DNA from 2 places in the Brevibacterium sediminis genome. Region 2 is predicted to be linked to the other one. Evidence: predicted binding sites of a transcription regulator. Region 2 holds the regulator's gene; the other holds the start of a gene.
What was found. The regulator Rex, encoded in region 2, represses fermentation and respiration genes when NADH is low (regulators of the CRP and FNR family bind a similar motif). The targets are predictions, from matches to a motif close to CTTGTGAANNNNTTCACAAG.
Positions count from the first base shown of each region.

Region 1: the regulator Rex is predicted to act here: its motif matches at 4,063-4,082, upstream of benA (benzoate 1,2-dioxygenase large subunit).

Region 1 is NZ_JAHQRN010000006.1:199,090-208,926, forward strand. Features, by position in the region: gene KTJ89_RS15060 (acyl-CoA dehydrogenase family protein) at 1-728, shown strand, start outside; gene KTJ89_RS15065 (CaiB/BaiF CoA transferase family protein) at 725-1,969, shown strand; gene KTJ89_RS15070 (benzoate/H(+) symporter BenE family transporter) at 1,906-3,267, opposite strand; gene KTJ89_RS15075 (DinB family protein) at 3,278-3,943, opposite strand; gene benA (benzoate 1,2-dioxygenase large subunit) at 4,175-5,557, shown strand; gene benB (benzoate 1,2-dioxygenase small subunit) at 5,664-6,197, shown strand; gene benC (benzoate 1,2-dioxygenase electron transfer component BenC) at 6,287-7,849, shown strand; gene KTJ89_RS15095 (1,6-dihydroxycyclohexa-2,4-diene-1-carboxylate dehydrogenase) at 7,839-8,693, shown strand; gene KTJ89_RS15100 (helix-turn-helix transcriptional regulator) at 8,723-9,837, shown strand, end outside.
Region 2 is NZ_JAHQRN010000002.1:431,260-441,096, reverse strand. Features, by position in the region: gene KTJ89_RS06365 (TlpA family protein disulfide reductase) at 1-160, opposite strand, end outside; gene KTJ89_RS06360 (histidine phosphatase family protein) at 157-798, opposite strand; gene hemL (glutamate-1-semialdehyde 2,1-aminomutase) at 795-2,156, opposite strand; gene KTJ89_RS06350 (MarR family winged helix-turn-helix transcriptional regulator) at 2,226-2,693, opposite strand; gene hemB (porphobilinogen synthase) at 2,693-3,721, opposite strand; gene KTJ89_RS06340 (bifunctional uroporphyrinogen-III C-methyltransferase/uroporphyrinogen-III synthase) at 3,723-5,327, opposite strand; gene hemA (glutamyl-tRNA reductase) at 5,324-7,801, opposite strand; gene KTJ89_RS06330 (redox-sensing transcriptional repressor Rex) at 7,798-8,493, opposite strand; gene KTJ89_RS06325 (glutaredoxin family protein) at 8,521-8,766, opposite strand; gene KTJ89_RS06320 (30S ribosomal protein bS22) at 8,839-8,937, opposite strand; gene KTJ89_RS06315 (acetoin utilization protein AcuC) at 9,188-9,837, opposite strand, start outside.

The DNA of each region.
Region 1 (9,837 bases), on a different contig from region 2:
ACACGGCGGACGTCTTCGCCCGGGCCGATGCCGGTGACGCCGAAGCCGCCTCGGTTCTGCGCATCCTCACCCCGCTCATCAAGTTCCGCGCCACCCGCGACGCCCGCAAGGTCACCGCGGACGCGATGGAGATCCGCGGCGGAGTCGGCTACATCGAGGAATACGGCGACGCCCGCGTCTTCCGCGATTCCCAGCTCGGATCGATCTGGGAGGGCACCTCGAACATCGTCGCCCTCGACGTCATCCGCGCCGCCCACCGGGCGGGCACACTCAAACCGCTGTTCCTGCACCTGGAGACGCTCATCGCCGAGGCGGCCGACCTCCCGGCCGCGTTCCGCAGCCAGATCCAATCGCTGAGCTCGACGCTGCTGCACGCGCTCGAGTCCACGCCCGAAGGTGTTGAGCAGGCACGGGTGCGTCAGCTCGCGACCGCGACCTACAACCTCGTGTGCGCGTCCATCATGGCCTCGGAAGGCGCGCGGATCGGAGACAGCCGCGGCGACTGGTCGCGCATCGTCATCGCCGCACTGGTACTGCGCCACAAGCTGATGCCGCAGAACCCGCTCGTCCCGGTCGTCGAAGACGACGCCGTACTCGACGCCCTCATCGACGGTGTCGGTATGGGCCGGGACGAAGCGTTCGCGGCTGTCGAGGAGATCCTCGGCGAAGGTGGAGCAGCTCAGTCCGCCGAGGATGGAACTGCGCGTTCCGGAGGGAGCGGGCAGTGAGCGCGGGAGCACTCGCCGGGATCACGGTCATCGATCTCTCGCGCATCCTCGGCGGGCCCTATTGCACGCAGATCCTGGCCGATCACGGTGCCGAGGTCATCAAGGTCGAACCTCCGGCCGGCGATGATACGCGCAGCTGGGGGCCGCCTTTCGTGGCGCCGGAAGTGTCGAGCTACTTCGCCGGGATCAACCGGAACAAGCGGATGATCACCCTCGACCTGCGCACCGAGGAGGGACAGGAGGCGCTGCACGGGCTGCTGGCCGGGGCCGATGTGCTCGTCGAGAATTTCAAGACCGGGACCCTGGCGAAGTGGGGGCTCGATCCGGTGTCGGACATTCCGGACCGCTACCCGCACCTCGTGCACGCGTCCATCACCGGTTTCGGCGATGACGGTCCGCTGGGCGGACGGCCCGGATACGACGCGATCATCCAGGCGATGTCGGGTCTGATGTCGGTCAACGGGGACGAGTCGACCGGGCCGATGCGCATCGGCATGCCCGCCGTCGACATGGTCACCGGGCTGAACGCGGCCATCGGCGTGCTCATGGCGCTGCAGGAACGGGTGACCAGCGGGCGCGGTCAGCGGGTCGAGACGACGCTGTTCGACTGCGGGATCTCCGTCATGCATCCGCACCTGCCGAACTTCTTCGGCGGTGGGGCCGTGCCGAAGCTGTCGGGCAACGACCATCCGAACATCGCCCCGTATTCGGCGTTCGCGACCGGGGCCGGGCAGGTATTCATCACCGCCGGAAACGACGCGCAGTTCGCTAAGCTCGTCGACCACCTCGGTGCTCCGGGGCTCGCCGAGGACCCGCGGTTCGTCGATAACGCCGCGCGTCTGGGCAACAGGGATGCGCTGCGGACCGAGCTCGAAGCGCTCATGGTGTCGACTTCGGCGGAGGCGCTGTCCGAGGAGCTCATGAGCATCGGCGTGCCCGCCGGTCCGATCCTCGATGCCGCCGAGGTGGTCGAACACCCGCATACCGCGCACCGCGAGATGGTCGTGGAGATGGGCGACGGCTACCGCGGGGTGGCCTCGCCGATCAAGCTCGCCCGGACTCCGGCCAGCTACCGGATCTCGCCGGTGCAGCGGGTTGCGGAGGTCGCCGGCGGGGACGATGGCGAAGGGCAGTATGGCGCGGAGGTTGAAGGGCACCCGCACGCGGTGGCCCGGAATCAGCCGTTCGAGGACTTCGCAGCAGCATCGTCCCGCGACCGGGCAGCCTCAGCGGCGCGGTAGTCTCCCGGCTCGAGGAAGCGCGAGGCGATGCAGCCGAACAGGATTCCCCAGAAGGCCGCATGGATGTTGAACGGGTCGAACTCGGCGATCGTGACGACGAAGGTCACCAGTGCCCCGAACGTGAAACGAGTGGAGAACGCGGAGACGAACGCCTGCCGCAGAGCTCCCAGCATCGCCATTCCCCCGAGAGCGAGGATGTAGGCCTCGGGCGTGCCGAGCATGAAGCGCGTGACGAGCGGGGAGAACAGGGCAGCAATGAAGCAGAGGAACGAATAGACGACCGCTGCCGAGTACTGGCGCTTCGGTTCTCCGGAGGACGTGAGCAGGGCGTTCGTCGGTCCCGTCAGGCAGGCGGAGACCGCGCCGAAGCAGGCATTGACCACCGACATGATTCCCGAGGTCACCGCCGAGGCATTGACCGGAGTGGCATGTCCGGCGTGGCGCAGCACGGCCTCGCCCTGCCCGTTCTGGACGACCAGGACGGTCAATGTCAGCGGGACGACGAGTTCGAGTTGGGCCGCCCACGTGAACTCGGGAGTCGTGAAGACCGGGTGGGCGAGGACGGGGCCGCCCGATGACAGGTCCAGCTGTCCGAGGGCGACGACGGCGAGGAATCCGACGATGAGTGCGCCCAGGACGGGCGGCATGAACCGAGCCAGTCCGGGCAGCGCTGTGAGGGCGATGAACGCGGCGATCATCGGAACGACGATCGCCGGTGTCGCCTGCCCCGAGGTGACGATGTCGGTGCCGAAGCGCAGGAACAGCGCTGCCACCATGGCCATGACGATCGGCGGCGGAATGGCTGCCATCGCCTTTCTGACCAGGCCGCTCATGCCCAGGGCCAAGGTCAGTATGCCGGCGACGAAGAACGCGCCGACCACCTCGCCGAAGCTCAGGTGCTGCAGCGATGGGCCGAGCAGAACGGTGCCAGGAATCGACCAGGCGAAACCCAGGGGGCGCCGGTAGATCAGTGACATGACCAGCGTGGCCAAGCCCGCCGAGAGGAAGATCCCGAAGACCCATGACGACAGCTGGGCATCGCTGAGGCCGCCCGCCAGTCCCACAGCCATCGTCACCGCGATGGGTCCGGTGATGCCGAAGATCAGGCCGACGAGGGCATTCAGGCAGAATTCGACGCTGATGTCGCGCCGAAATTCCCTCCATCGAGGCATCCGAGTGCCAGGTCGCTCGAGCAGCGGTTCGCGTCGTGTCGAGGCGGCATGGTCAGCAGCCGATCTCGCCGAGGCGGTCCCGCTCTGGGACTCACCCACCGGGGCTATTCGCTGGTTCTCGTGCATGCAGTGGTCCTCAGGTCCAGCGCGGCAGGGTCGGGAGGTCGGGCAGCTCTGCGGCGGATTCGATCTCCCCGGGATGCCCCCACGCCAGCCACTGCACGAGGTCCTCGCGGTCGCCGGTGACGATCTGACCGTCCTCGCCGATCTCCCAGCGGTCGCCTTCGGTCGTGTCGATGATGAGGTTCGGAGCCGCCTCTGCGATCCGCAGTCTGCGGATGAGCGTCTCCAAGGCATCGAGCGCGGAGTCCGGATCGGCCTCCTCGATGGTCCATGCGGTGCCGAGGGAATCGTGGGCGATGACGATCTCACCGATCCGCTGGCTCACGACTTCGCCCGGGCTCAGCCGGAGCCCGCGGTAGTCCACGGTCTCGTCGGCGGGTATTCGGCTCAGGTGACCCGCCGCAGCGGTGAACGCCAGATGACAGCGCCGGAAACCGGTGCGGACATCCTCGACGGCATCGTCGTCGGCCGCGGTCGGCAGTCCGAGTGATTCTTCGATGAGGCGGGAGAGCTCGAAACCGCCCTCGACGATCCGCGAGAGCACGACATGACGGCTGTGTCCGTCAGCGGTGGTCTTCTCCATCAGGTCGTCGGCGAGCATGGTGATGACGGTGTCCATCATCTCCGTTTCGCGGCCGAGCCGAGCGAGATCCGAATAGAGCTGTTCGATGCGTTCCACAGGTGCGGTCCTTTCCTCAACGCTGAGAGATCACCGGTCACCCTAGCTGCGCGAGGTCCGCAGCCGGCACCCCGAGAACCCCAGTCCTCACCCCCTGGGTCATGCCTAGGCATCCCCCTGGTGTGAAGAGCATCACGATCGCCGAGGATGGGGTGGACCGATCGGGCAGCGCCGAATGCTCGCCCTGAGATCGGATGCTCGAACGCACCGCAGAGACCAATGGAGGCTCCTATGACCGATACGCTCGATGTCCGCCCCGATACCCGCGAACTCATCGCGAACGGCGTCCAGGAACGGCCCGAAGAAGGCGTCCGCCGAGTGAATCGGCAGATCTTCACCGATGAGGAGATCTTCGAGCTCGAGATGAAGCACATCTTCGAAGGCAACTGGGTCTACCTGGCCCACGAGTCCCAGATCCCCGAGATCGGCGACTACTTCACGACCTATATCGGTCGCCAACCGATCGTCATCACCCGCGACAAGCAGGGCGGACTCAACTGCCTCATCAACGCCTGCGCCCATCGTGGAGCGATGCTCTGCCGCCGCAAGACCGACAACCGCACCACCCTGACCTGCCCCTTCCACGGATGGACCTTCCGCAACTCCGGTGAGCTGCTCAAGGTCAAAGACGGCCGCAACGGCGGATACCCCGAGCAGTTCAACAAGGAAGGTTCGCACGACCTCACCCGAGTCGTCCGGTTCGAAAACTACCGGGGTTTCCTCTTCGGCTCGCTCAACCCCGATGTCCTTCCGCTCGAGGAGCACCTCGGCGACACCCGGGTGATCATCGACTCCGTCGTCGACCAGTCACCGGACGGTCTCGAGGTCCTCAAAGGTGCGACGACCTACACCTACGAGGGCAATTGGAAGCTGCAGACGGAGAACGGCGCCGACGGCTACCACGTGACCTCCGTGCACTGGAACTATGCGGCAACCACAGCCCGCCGGAAGTCCGGAGAATCGGAGAACGAGACCAAGGCCATGGACGCGGGCGGCTGGGGCAAGGTCGCCGGCGGCTTCTACTCCTTCCCCTACGGGCACCTGCTGCTGTGGCAGGAATGGACGAACCCCGAAGACCGTTCGCTGTGGTCGGAACGGGAACGTCTGGTCACGGAATACGGGGAGACGATGGCGAACTTCATGACGAACATCTCCCGCAACCTCTGCCTCTACCCGAACGTCTACCTGATGGACCAGTTCAGCTCGCAGATCCGCCATATCCGGCCGATCTCCGCCGACCTCACCGAGGTCACGACGTTCTGCATCGCGCCGAAGGGCGAATCCGCCGAGGCGAGGGCGAATCGGATCCGCCAGTACGAAGACTTCTTCAACGCCACCGGCATGGCCACCCCGGATGATCTCGAGGAGTTCCGGTCCGCGCACAAGACCTACCGTGCCTCGGCAGCTCCGTGGAACGACATGTCCCGTGGTCAGGAGCACCAGATCGACGGGCCCGACGAACAGGCGAAGGGCTTGGGCATCAATCCGATCGCCTCGGGCGCGAAGACCGAAGACGAAGGTCTCTACCCCGTCCAGCACGAATACTGGCAGTCCGTGATGGTCGACGCCCTGGAACGGGAGGAAGCGGCGGCAGAGCCCTCCGCGCGGAGCTGATCCGCAGACACGCGGAGCTGACCCGCGCATTCGCAGAACCGTCCCGCGCAAACCCGGAATTCAACCGCGCACGCGCGGCACAGACCCCGAAAGGACCGACCCGATCATGACTTTGACCGCACAGGAGACCTCTTCCGCACTCGTCGTCGATGTGGAGACCGCCGAGGTGATCCGCCAGTTCCTCTACCGCGAAGCTCGCCTGCTCGACGAATGGCAGTTCGAGGAATGGCTGGAGTGCTACCACCCGGAAGCCTCCTTCTGGATGCCCGCCTGGGACGTAGACGACACCCTGACCAGCGACCCGCAGAACGAGATCTCACTCATCTGGTACCCGGACCGCAGCGGCCTGGAAGACCGCGTCTTCCGGATCCGAACCGACCGTTCGGCGGCGACCTCGCTGCCCGAGCCCCGCACGGAGCACAACCTCGGCGGAATCGAATTCCTGTCCCGGGACGGCGACAGGGTCGAGGTCCGATTCAGCTGGACCACTCACTATTACCGCTACCAGAGCACGCTGACCTATTACGGCCACAGTCTCTACAGCCTCGATCTGTCGGGCCAGACACCGGTGATCCGCGACAAGAAGGTCATCCTCAAGAACGACACGGTGCATCAGATCATCGACATCTACATGATCTGACCATCGGCGATCAGATCGATGGCCCACCTGCCCGAGGACGCGCAGCCCCACCTGCCCGAGGACGCGCAGAAGAGACTTAGGAGAAGACAATGAGCAATGACGTAGCGATCAGCTTCGAAGACGGCGTCACCAAGATCATCAAGGTCAACCAGTTCGAAACGGTGATGGAGGCCGCGTTCAAGGCGCGGATCAACCTGCCCTCGGACTGCCGTGACGGAGCGTGCGGAACCTGCAAATCGTTCTGCACTTCCGGAGAGTTCGATCCCGGCGACTTCATCGACGATGCGATGACCGAGGACGAGCTCGACGCCGGTTATGTGCTGACCTGCCAGGCCACCCCCGAGACGGACATGACGATCGACGTCCCCACGACCTCGGACGTGGCGAAGACCTCGGCCTCGGACTTCGACACCGAGATCGTCGACCTTGAGTTCCATGCGGACTCGACGGTGAGCTTCACGCTGGCAGTGGAGAACCGGGACGATCTCGCCTACCTGCCCGGCCAGTACATGAACCTCCAGGTTCCCGGCACCGACCAGGCCCGGTCGTACTCCTTCAGCTCCGGTCCGAAAATCGAGAACACCTCATTCATGGTCCGCAACACCCCGGGCGGGGCGATGTCGACCTTCCTCACCGAACGTGCAGCCGTCGGCGACAAGCTGACGATGACCGGACCGTTCGGGACCTTCTTCCTCCGTCCCCCGAAGCGGCGGATGCTGATGCTGGCGGGCGGGACCGGCCTGGCCCCGATCCTGTCCATCCTGGAGAAGCTCGCCGACGACGGCACGGATCAGCCCATCCACCTCATCTACGGTGTCACCAATGACTCCGATCTCGTCGGACTCGACCGCCTCGATGAGTACGTCGAGAGACTGGGCACTTTCAGCTACAGCTTCTGTGTGTCCTCGCCGGAGAGCACTGCGGAGAAGAAAGGGTACGTCACCCAATTCATCGAGGACGAGCATCTCGACGGCGGAGACGTCGACATCTACCTCTGCGGCCCGCCGCCGATGGTCGATGCAGTGTCGAGCTGGTTGGGCGACGAGGACATCACGCCGGCGAACTTCTACTACGAGCGGTTCGCGCCCAAAGGGTCGACCGATGACGACGAATCCGGTGCCCCGGTCAGCAAAGAGACGATCGAGGAGTCAGGCGATGCGATCAGCGCCGGTGATGCGGTGTCGTCGATGCAGACCGGACGGCTCTCCTTTACCCGCCAGGACTCGATGGCCCACCTCGAGGCACGCACCGGCCTGGAACTCGCGGTGACCGAGCTGCTCATGGGGCGGCTGACAGACAAGCAGCTCGAACAGTTCCGACGCTTGGCGGAGAACGTCTCGACGGCGCTCAAGGGCGAAGAGATCATCGACGCGGAGGAGTTCGGCAAACTCAACGAAGAATTCCACGAGTACCTCTTCATCCTCTCCGACAATCCAGCCTTCCTAGAGAGCTTCCGTCGGCTGGAGGTGCAGAGCCAGATCGTCGAGGCGCTGAAGAACGGCGGTTGGATCGCCCCCGAGGTCGACGCCGAGCACTACGACCTCGTTGCGGCGTTCGAGAACAACGACATCGATGCGGCGCGTCGAGTTCTGCGTTCGCACAGCGAGCACACTCGCGCGACGATGTGCATGGTGGTGCCGCATGCCTCCTGAGTCGGCCGAGACGCCTGAATCGCAGACGGCGCAGAAGCGGGTCGAGGACCAGGGGCTGCTCACCGGCAAGCTCGTGCTCATCACCGGGGCCGCCCAGGGCATCGGCCGGGAGACGGCGCTGCTCGCTGCCGCCCAGGGAGCCGACCTCATCCTCGCCGACCGATCCGATCTCGTGTCCGAGACGGAAGCGGAAGCGAAGGAGATCGCGGCTGCACGGGGACGTCGGCTCGCCTCGGCGACGGTGCTGGGTGATCTCGAGGCCTGGACAGGTGCGGAACACGTGGTGGCTGCAGGAACCGAGGCGCTGCGGCTGCCGGACGTCTGCATCAACGCCGTCGGCGGCACAATCTGGGCCAAGCCGTACGAGTACTACGAACCGGAGAATATCGAAGCGGAGATCCGCCGCTCCCTGTTCCCGACGCTGTGGATGTGCCGTGCCGTCCTGCCGGGGATGAAAGCTCGTGGCGAAGGTACCATAGTCAACGTGTCATCGATCGCCACCCGCGGAGTCAATCGCGTCCCGTATTCGGCTGCGAAAGGCGGGGTCAATGCGCTCACCGCATCACTGGCCATGGAGGCCGCCGAGGCGGGAGTGCGTGTGGTCGCAACGGCACCGGGAGGCACCGAAGCCCCCGAACGGCGGATCCCGCGCGGCCCGGGCGCCGAAACCGAAGAAGAGCGAGGATGGTTCCGACAGGTCGTCGAACAGACGACGGAATCGAGCCTGTTCGGCCGTTACGGCACCTTGAGAGAGCAGGCGTGGCCGATCGTCTTCCTCGCCTCCGATGCGGCCTCGTACATCAACGGCTCGGTGCTGCCGGTCGGCGGAGGTGATCAGGGATAGACGGAGCAGGGTCAGCTGCGCTTCCACTGCTGCCCGGTCCGACACGAGCCCTCCACTCCGTCCTCGACCTGTGGAAGTCGCTGGCCGACACAGGTGGGAGGATCGTCGTCCTGGAAGGGGCGTCCGGTACTGGCAAGTCCGGTATCGTCCGTGCGCTGCAGGACGCGACCGGGCATAGTTGCGAAGTCCTCGTCGGCACGCACTGGAGCCGAGGGGTCCCGTTCGCCCTGCTCGGACAACTGAGAGACGCATCCGAGATTCTGCAGGAGGGCAGCGAATGCCCCGCCACCATGCAGCTGCAGGTGGCCGGCGCCCTCATCGAACTGTTGAGGGGCGACAAGACCGCACCGACGACCGGTCCGAGCTCAGATGGGCGTCTCATCGTCCTCGACGACATCGGCTTCGCCGATCCCGAAAGTCTGCAGGTGTTCAGTCAGATCGGGCGGCGAATGCGCGACACCCGCACCCTGCTGCTCATCTGCCTCGATCCGGAATCGACAGACTCGCTGGACCCCGACTTCCTGAGGATGGCGAGGGATTCCCATGCTGCCCGGATCGAGATCTGCGACTTCGGCACCGACGATGCCATCGAACTGGCCGCCGGTCGCGGATTCCACGACATCGGAGATCACGGAGCCGCCGCCCTGGTCACCCAGAGCGGCGGCCGACTGCGTGCCGCCGAAGAGATCCTGGCTCTGCTGCCTCCGGGCCGATGGCCCGCTGACCCCGGTCAGCTGCCGCTGCCGCCGGCAGTCACCCAGGAGGTCCTGGGCCGGATCGAGAGCACCGGTTCCTCCGAAGTCGAGGACGTTGCCTCCGCATTGGCCATTCTGCGCCGACCGCAGGATCTCAAACGGGTGATGGACGTCGCCGGAATCGATGACGTCGAAGGGACCATCGACCTCGGCGTGGCTCGAGGCGTCTTTCGAGAACACGACTCGGCGGGTCGGACCACCCTGCGTCTGTGCCACCCTGCTGCGGCCAAGGTGATCCTCGAGACTATGGCGCCGTCGACACGGCGATTTCTCCGCCGCCGAGCTGCCGAGACCGCCCCATCGGAAGAGGAGAAGCTCTTTCACCTCTCCGCTGCTTCATTGGGCCTCGACCCCGAGCTGGCCATGCGTCTCATCACCATTGCCGTCGA
Region 2 (9,837 bases):
GCGAGACGACTCCCGAGCCGGAGACGTACCCCTGGTCGGATCCGGCCTGATCGGCCAGCTCATCGTTCTCGCTGCAGGCGCTGAGCGCCAGGGCCGTTCCGGCGGCGAGTGCCGAGGTGAAGAGGGCCCGACGGTTGAGGGAACGGCGTCCGAAGCTCATGCTCCCGCCACCGCGGTGCCCGGCTGCAGATCCGCACAGATGCTCTCATAGCTCACGGACACCAGTGTGGAGGAATCGAATGTGAAACTGGTGATAGAAGCCAGGTCACATTCGCGTCTGCGCGGGTCGTGGACGAGCGAACGTCCCTCCCCCGACAGGCGCGTCATCCAGATCGGCAGCTGGTGGGAGACGATGACTCCTTCGGCGTCCGGACCGTGGAGGTCGAGCTTGGCTCTCAGACTGGCCATCGCGGCCCGCATGCGCAGCACGATCTGCTTGTACGGCTCTCCCCAGGACGGGGTGAGCGGGTTGTAGAGGCGCACCAGGTTCTTCGGCTCGGCCAGCCGACGCGCATTGAGCTTCTGTCCCTCGAAGGAATTCGCCGCCTCGATGACCCGGTCGTCGTCGAACACCGGCAGGTCGAGGGACTTCGACAGCGGACGAATCGTCTGCTGTGCCCGCAGCAGCGGGGAGGCCACGAGTTCGACCGGACGAGTGGGCGCGGCGTGGAAGTGCTCGGCCACGCGCACGGCCATCTCGTGTCCGCGCTCGGTGAGACCGAAATGCGGCAGACGCCCGTAGAGGATGCCGTCGGGGTTGTCGACTTCGCCATGGCGGACGAGGTGGATGGTGGTCATGACTGCGCCTTCCCGGCCTCCGGAACCGCGGCCGCTGCCTTGGCCGCCGCCGGCAGGGCGCTGATGATCCGGTCGAGGATCTCATCGGTGTGGGCGTAGGACAGGAACCAGGCTTCGAACGCGCTCGGGGGCATATGGATGCCCTGATCGAGCATGGCGTTGAAGAAGGCGGTGTAGCGGTCGACGTTCTGAGCCCGTGCCTGGTCGTAGTTCGTCACGTCGGTGTCGGTGAAGAACACGGAGAACATCGAGTTCGCCGACTGGATGACGTGGGCGACGCCCTCAGCTTCCAGGCTTGCAGCGACGGCCGGGCGCAGAATGTCCGCGGCACGACCGATGTGCGAGTACACGTCGAGTTCGGTCGTCAGCTTGAGCGTGGCCAGACCGGCAGCGGTGGCCACCGGATTGCCCGAGAGCGTTCCGGCCTGGTAGACGGGGCCGGAGGGGGCGAGGTGGGCCATGATCTCGGCGCGACCGCCGAAGGCCGCTGCCGGGAAGCCGCCGCCCATGACCTTGCCGAAGGTGAACAGGTCGGCCGGGCCCTCCGGGTAGCCGAGAGTCTCGGACTCATAGCCGTACCAGCCGGCGGCGGAGACGCGGAAACCGGTCATCACTTCGTCGCTGATCATCAGCGCACCGTGGGCCTTGGTCAGCCGGCGGATGGTGTTCGTGAAACCGTCGCGGGGAGGCACGACGCCCATATTGCCGGGACTGGCCTCGGTGATGACGCAGGCGATGTCCTCACCGTGTTCGGCGAATACGGCTTCGAGACCGGCGGCGTCGTTGTAGTCGACGACGATCGTGTCCTGTGCCTGGGCTCCGGTGACTCCGGGTGTGTCGGGCAGAGAGAAGGTGGCCAGCCCGGAGCCGGCCTGGGCCAGCAGCGAGTCGACGTGACCGTGGTAGCAGCCGGCGAACTTCACGACCTTGGACCGTCCCGTGTAACCGCGGGCCAGACGGATCGCCGACATCGTCGCCTCGGTGCCTGAGGACACGAGGCGCACCTGGTCGACGGGATCGACGCGGCGCACGATCTCCTCGGCGAGTTCGACCTCACCGGTCGACGGGGTGCCGAAGGAGAATCCCTTGACGGCGGCTTCCTGGACGGCGGCGACGACCTCGGGGCGGGAGTGGCCCATGATCATCGGACCCCAGGATCCGATGAGGTCGATGTAGTCGTTGCCGTCGGCGTCGCGCAGCCACGCACCGGTCGCCTCGGTGATGAAACGGGGGGTTCCGCCGACGGCCTTGAACGCGCGGACCGGGGAGTTCACTCCGCCGGGGATGACCGCCTCGGCGCGGGTGAAGAGGGCGGCGGACCGATCGGTGATGTGACCGTTCGTCTCTGCTGTCGTCATGGTTCTCCTCTGATTCTTCGCGGGTCGGGTTTCGTCCCGGGATCGTTCTCAGTGATGTGTGGGGACGGCTCAGGAGCCGTCGATGTCGCTCATATGGTCGAAGACTTTGGTGAAGATCCGCCCCAGGGTCTCCATCTCCTCGGGGTCGAGGAGATCGACGAGGTGGCTGCGGACTCCGGCGACATGGTCGGGGGCCGCGGCTCGCAGCAGCTGCCATCCGGCCTCGGTCATCACGCAGTTGACCCCTCGGCCGTCCTCGGGGATGGCGGAGCGCTCGAGCAGTCCGCGCTTCTCCATTCGGGCGACGCTGTGGGTCAGTCGTGATCGGGACATCGTCGTATCGGTGGCCAGCAGCGCCATCCGCATCGTCCGGTCGTCGTGTTCGGACAGACGCACGAGGATCTCGTATTCGGGCAGACCGATGCCGTGCTTCTCACGCAGCTCCTTGTCCAGCTGTGTGCTGAGCAGCTGAGAGCCGTTGAGGTAGCTGCGCCAGGCCCTCTGGTCGATTGCCGACAGCCAGCGAGGCTCGGTCATCACCGGCCTCCGTCGGCGCTGCGCTTGGTCAGATGGCCTGCGGCCTCGGACTGGAGGCGCTGGGCGACCTCGGTTGCCCAGTAGGTGAGGATCGCATCGGAACCGGCACGTTTGAAGGCGATGAGGGACTCCTCGATCGCCTTCTCCCGGTCGATGGCTCCGGCGGCGGCCGCGAATTCGATCATCGCGTATTCTCCGGATACCTGGTAGGTCCATACGGGCACGATGGATTCCTGGGCCACCTCGGCGAGCACGTCGAGATACGGCAGACCCGGCTTGACCATGACGATGTCGGCGCCTTCGGCCAGGTCGAGGCCGAGTTCGCGCAGCGCCTCGCGACCGTTCGCGGGATCCTGCTGGTAGGTCTTGCGGTCGCCCTTGAGCTCGGAGTCGACGGCTTCGCGGAAGGGACCGTAGAAGGCGGAGGCGTACTTCGCGGTGTAGCCCATGACGACGGTGTCGGTGAATCCGGCGGCGTCGAGGGCTTCCCGGCAGTAAGCGACCTGGCCGTCCATCATGCCTGACAGCCCGAGCACCTCGGCCCCGGCGCGAGCTTGGGCCAGCGCCATCGAGGCGTAGCGGTCGAGGGTGGCGTCGTTGTCGACCGCACCGGCCTCGTCGAGGACTCCGCAGTGGCCGTGGGAGGTGTATTCGTCGAGGCACAGGTCCGCCATGATCACGGTGTCATCGCCGAATTCGCCGGCCAGCAGCGACAGCGCCCGGTTGAGGATGCCGTCGGGGTCATCGGCCTGTGAGCCGATCTCATCCTTGTGTTCGGGGATGCCGAAGAGCATGAGTCCGCCGACTCCGGCCGCCACCGCTTCTCGGGCTGCCTCGACCAGTGAGTCCATCGTGTGCTGGACGACTCCGGGCATTCCGCCCAGCGGCAGAGGTTCGCTCAGGCCCTCCTTGACGAACATCGGAAGGATGAGCTCGGTCGGGTGGAGTCGCACCTCGGAGACGAGGCGACGCAGTGCCGGGGTCGACCGCAGCCGACGGGGACGGACGGTTCCGGGAACCAATGACATGTCAGGCCTTCCTTCTGCGGCGCTTCTGGCTCGGACGCTGCGGGGAGATCCCGGCTTCCACGTCATCGGCGCGCTGGGTGAGTGCGAATTCGACGAGACCGTCGATGAGAGAGGTGAGGTTGGCTTCCTCGGCAAGGACGTCGACGCGCAGTCCGTGTTCGGCTGCAGTGTTCGCCGTTGCCGGGCCGATGCAGCAGATCACCGAGGTGGGGGCGGGTTTGCCGGCGATGCCGACGAGGTTGCGCACCGTCGATGAGGAGGTGAAGAGGAAGGCGTCGAAGTCTCCGGCCTTGATCGACTCGCGGATCGGAGCCGGCGGCGGAGAGGCGCGCACGGTGCGGTAGGCGGTGACGTCGTCGGGGTCCCACCCCTTCTCCAGCAGTCCGGCCACAAGCACCTCGGTGGCGATATCGGCACGAGGCAGGAGGACCGTGTTCATCGGGTCGATGTCATCGACGAAGTCCGGCCAGGCCGCGGCCAGCCCGCGTGCGGAGTGCTCCCCGTCGGGGACGAGGTCGGGGGTGATCCCCCAGTCGACCAGCGCTGCCGCGGTGCGACCGCCCACGGCGGCGACCTTGACGCCGGCCATCGAACGGGAATCGAGTCCGAAGTCTTCGAACCACATGCGCACGGCACGCACGGCGTTCACCGAGGTGAAGCCGACCCATTCGTAGGATCCGTCGACGAGGCCGCGGATCGCCTTCTCCATCTGGGTCGGGGTGCGCGGCGGCTGCACGGCGATGGTCGGCACCACAGTGCCGACGGCGCCGAGCTCGGCCAGGGCTTCGGCGGTGGAGGTGCCCTGTTCCTTCGTCCGCGGGATGAGCACCTGCCAGCCGAAGAGCGGTTTGGATTCGAACCAGCTGAGCTCTCCTCTGGATTCCACTCCCTGCCCCATGATCACCACCATACGATCCGAACCTGTCTGCGCCATGGACAGCGCCTGCTGCAAAGTCGTCTCCACGCTCGTCTGCTCGATGGTGGAGATCCCCCACCCGAGGAGGACCTTCGTGTCCTCGTCCCAGCCGTCGGCGAGCAGGGCTTCGATGGCCTGTTCGTGGGCGGCTGCGCTGCCGGTGAGCACGTGGGTCGTGTTCCGGTGGCGGGAGACGTCGACATGGGTCTGCGGTCCTGCTTCGATGAAACGCACCGACCGGACGCGGTTGGTCGTCAGAGCCGTTCCGGTGTAGGCAGCCGTCGAGGCGGAGAGTCCCACTCCGGGCACGATTTCGACCTCGACCTGTTCCTTGCGGCAGACTCCGGCTTCCGCTGTCGTCGTGGTGAAGATGATTCCGTCGTCCGAGCTCAGCCGCACCACGGTCTTGTCCGGGCGGGCGAGTTCGGCCATGCGGCGACCTCGGGTCGAGGCGGCGACTCCGAGGTCGGCGGCATCGATGAGCGTTGCGGCCTGCGGCACATAGGCGGTGACGATCTCCGAGTGCACATCGGCGTCATAGACGACGGTTTCGGCGGTGGCGAGGATCTCGGCGCCGCGCATCGTCATCAGACCCGATTCGCCGGGCCCGCTGCCGATGAAGACGACGCGCGGAGCAGCCGGCAGGAGTCGGCGCGGCTGCACCTGGCCCGTTGTCGGTTCGCTGTTCATCCCTGCTCCTGAGCCTTGACGGGGGTGAGGTGTTCGGCGCTGGCGGCCGGGTCGATGCCGAGGCGTCCCAGCAGATCCTCGGCCGCTGCGGTGCCGAGTTCGTCGGCGATACGGGCGAGTTCCTTCGCGGTCACCGACAGCTGCTGCTCGCCGGTGCTGCTCCAGTCGACGTCGAGCAGGGCGGGCAGCTCGGTGCTCTGACGCGTGCGGGCGAGCTTGCCGTCATCATCGGCCATCACGGCGTCGACGATGAACTCGGTGCCCTCGATCTTCGCCAGCGCGCCGATCGGAGCCGAACAGCCGGCTTCGGCACGGGAGAGGATCGCGCGCTCGCAGGTCACGGCGAGGTCGGTCGTCTGGTCGTGGATCCGGCGCAGAGCCGCCCGCACCTCGGCGTCGCTGTCGAGGATGTCCGCAGTGGTGGCGAAGGCGCTGTCGGCGCTGCGAGTCTCGACCGCCAAGGCTCCCTGGCCCGGGGCCGGGAGCATGACATCGAAGTTGAGCGAATCGGTGGCCTCGGCCAGCCGCCCGATGCGACGCACTCCGGCGGCGGCGAGGACGACTGCGTCGAGGCGGCCGTCGCGTACATGGGCGATGCGGGTGTCGACGTTTCCACGCACTCCGCGGACCTCGATATCGGGACGTGCGGCACGCAGCTGAACGGCACGACGCGGCGAACCGGTGCCGATGACGGACCCGGAGGGCAGGTCGTTCAGGCTCAGTCCGTCGCGGCCGATGAGGACGTCGGCCGGGTCGACGCGCGGTGGGATGGCTGCCATCTGGATTCCCACCTCGGGGGTGGTGGGCAGGTCCTTGAGCGAGTGCACGGCCAGATCGATCTTGCCCTGGTGGAGGGCCTGTCGGACGGCGGAGACGAAGACTCCGGTGCCGCCGAAACCGGCCAGGGGCGACATATTGACATCGCCCTCGGTGACGACCTCGACGATCTCGACGCGCCAGCCGGTCAGAGCCGCGATCTGGTGGGCGATCGCCGTGGACTGGGAACGAGCCAGCTGTGACCGGCGGGTGCCCAGACGCACGGTGCGGCCGGTGAAGTGTTCGGGTTCGACGATGTCGAGGGTGTGATCGGCGACTGGGCGGATGCCGTCGGCCTCGACATGATGCGCGCTGGCGGCCTTCGCGACCTTCGTCTCCGGAGCGGTCTTGGCGTGGGCGACTTTGTTGACCGGCAGGTCGAAGAGCTGCATGAGAGCCTGGGCGTAGTCGACCTCGGATTCGGTCACCGCGAGTTCCTTGACCTTCACGGTCGGGGTGTGGATGAGCTTCTCCGCCACCCGGTGCAGGGATTTGCGGATCTCTGCGAACGCCTTCTCGTCGACGGAGTCGCCGAGCTTCTTCTCCAGGCGCTGTGTCTCGGAGGCGAGCACATCTTTGGCATGGGAGCGCAGAGCGGTCACGGTCGGAGCGACCGAGCGCTCCTTGTTGCCGGTGGCGATGTTCTCCAGCTCGGCGGCGATGATGGCGCGGACTTCGTCGATGGTGCCGGCGACCTTCGCATCGCTTTCCTTATCGGAGCCGCGCAGCAGTTCGCGGATCTCGCCGAGGCCGAAGAGGGCGACATGTTCGAACTCGCGGACGCTGGGGTCGATGTCGTGCGGCAGGGCGAGGTCGATGAACGCCTTGTTCGCCGCGCCCTTGGGGTTCTGCGAGAGTCCGGCGACGATGTCGTCGCGGCTGACGACGACTCCGCGGGCACCGGTGCAGGAGACGATGAGGTCGGCGTCGGCGATCTCCTCGGCCATGATGCGCGGGGTGAGTTCGCGGGCACGTCCGCCCACCTCGGCGACGAGGCGTTCGGCCTTGTCGAGCGTCCGGTTGAGCACGGTGATGTGGGCGACGCCTTCCTTGTGCAGCCCGGACACGACGAGCCCCGACATGGCTCCGGCGCCGATGACGAGTGCATTCGCTGCACGCAGGGACCCGATGTGCGCGGCCGATGCCTCGATGCCTGCACCGAACAGGGACCGTGCGACGTCTCCGAGGTCGGTCTCCGAATGGGCGCGCTTGCCCACACGCAGCGCCTGCTGCAGCGCCTGGGAGAGTTCGGAGGTCAGTGCCTTGTCCGACTGCGATTCCGTGAACGCCGTCCGGAGCTGACCGAGGATCTGGGCTTCGCCGATGGCCATGGAGTCGAGTCCACAGGCGACCTTGAGCAGGTGCTCCATGGCCTGGTGGTCGTAGTGGGCGTAGAAGTGCCCGGCGATATCTGACCATTCTTTGTCGATCGACGACACGAGCGCGTTGCCGAGGTCGGCCAGTCCCCCGTGGAAGGCGGAGACGTCGGCGATGAGTTCGAGGCGATTGCACGTCGAGAGCACGGCGAGTCCCTCGATGTTCTCTCCGGCCAGGGCGTCCCGTCGCAGAGTGCCGACCTCACCGGCGCCGAAGGCCATTCGATCGAGCATGTCGATCGGAGCCGACTGATGTGAAATGCCGAGAACCAAGAGAGTCAATTCCTGTGCTCCTCAAAACCAGGGTTGAGCGGTGCCGTGTCCAGCGCCGAATAGTATGCGAGTACTTGCAGCTCACTGGCCAAGTCGACTTGATGGACACGCACGGTATCCGGTGCGTCGAGCACGGTGGGTGAGAAGTTGAGAATGCCGCGCACACCTGCTTCGACGGCCTTCTGGGCCGCCGCGGGTGCCGCGGCTGCGGGGACGGCCATGACCACCAGGTCGATGTGTTCGGACCAGGCGGGAAGGTCGTCCAGGGAAGAGACGGTCAGGGCACCGATGGAGGTGCCGATCTTCTCCTCGTCGATGTCGAAGACGGCGGTCAGGCGCAGGCCGCGCCGACGGAATCCGGCGTAGTCGGCCAGTGCCGAGCCGAGACGTCCGGCGCCGATGATGGCGACGCGGCGGTCGCGGTCGAGGCCGAGGAAAGTCCGCAGGGTCGCGGCCAGCTCCGGACAGGAGTAGCCGACCCCACGGGTTCCCGATCGCCCCAGCTGGGAGAGGTCTTTGCGCAGAATCGACGGGGACACACCGCTGCGCGCGGCAAGGTCCTCCGACGAAACTGTGTCCTGGCCGGTGGCGGCAATCGTCTCGACGGTCTGCAGATAGATCGGGAGTCGGGATATCACGCGCTCGGGTACGTCCTTGCGAACGACACCCTCAATCCTGTTGGCGGACAGAATCTCGCCCACGAATCCGCCTCACTCCTTCAATCGATCTCATGCGCCCAAGGCGTCGAGCGCCTTGGCCAGCCGATCCCTATCGACTCGATGAAAACTGTGTTGTCGCCCGTTGAGGAGAACGACGGGAACGTCCCAGCCGTACTGCGCGGCCAGATCGTCATCCGTATCGATGTCGATCTCGGTCACGGTCACATCTCTGCCTGCAGCCACCTCGGTGACGTTCTGCAGCGCATCAGCGCACAGATGGCAGTCGACACGTGTGAGAAAGGTCAGATCGACCATGGCTCACTCCTCATCGGGTGCAACAAACCCCGCCGAGAAATCACTCGAGCGGGGGCGTAGGACCGTTGGGTCTTACTTCTTGTTGCGACGCTGGTGACGTGTCTTGCGAAGCTGCTTGCGGTGCTTCTTCTTCGACATACGCTTGCGGCGCTTCTTGATGACTGAGCCCACTCGGGTACCCCTTGTGCTTGTCGGTGGAGGGTGAACATCAGGTGCCCACCCATTGAACTAACCGTGCAATTCTATCGCTTGGCCGCCTGCTTTCCCAAAACTGTGTCCAGATCCACAACGGCGGTGCCAGGCGATCCGCGCGGACGCGGGGATCGGGTTCGGCCCGGGTGGCGTGCACGGCAGGGCCGGACTCGCGTTCGGCTGGGTCGACGGGCGTCGACCGATCTCGCTCAGTCGAAGCAGCCCTCGCTCAGTCGAAGTAGGGGTCGAGTGCGAAGAAGGGGAAGATGTTCTTCCGAGTGCCCATCACGGCGCGGTCGAGTTCGACTTCGGGGTCGAACCCCTTCGACCATGGTTCGAACGCCCCGTCGAAGCCGTCGGTCATCGACAGCGGCGCTTCCCTCCCGGTCTTCGTCTGCGCGTAGGAGGCCCAGCGTCCGGGGATCCGGGCTCCGGGATCGATATCGCGGCCGGCGGCGACGGCCAGCAGGTTCGTCCAGGCGCGGGGCACGACGTCGATGATCGCGTAGCCCCCTCCCCCGACGGACAGCCAGCGTCCATCGGCATGGTCGACGGCGAGGTCGCGGATGCGTTCGGCGGCGATGCGCATCGCGTCGACGCTCAGGCGCATATGGGTCAGCGGGTCCGCCCGGTGACCGTCGCACCCGTGTTGGGAGACGATGACCTGAGGTTCGAATGCGGCGACGACCTGCGGGACAGTGGCGTCGAAGGCGCGCAGCCAGTCCGCGTCGCCCGTGCGCGGGGGCAGGGCGATATTCACCGCCGAGGCGGCCGCCTTGAGTCCCCCGATATCGGCGGGGAATCCGGTGCCGGGGAAGAGGAACTTCCCCGATTCGTGGATCGAGATCGTGAGCACTCGCGGGTCGTCCCAGAAGAACG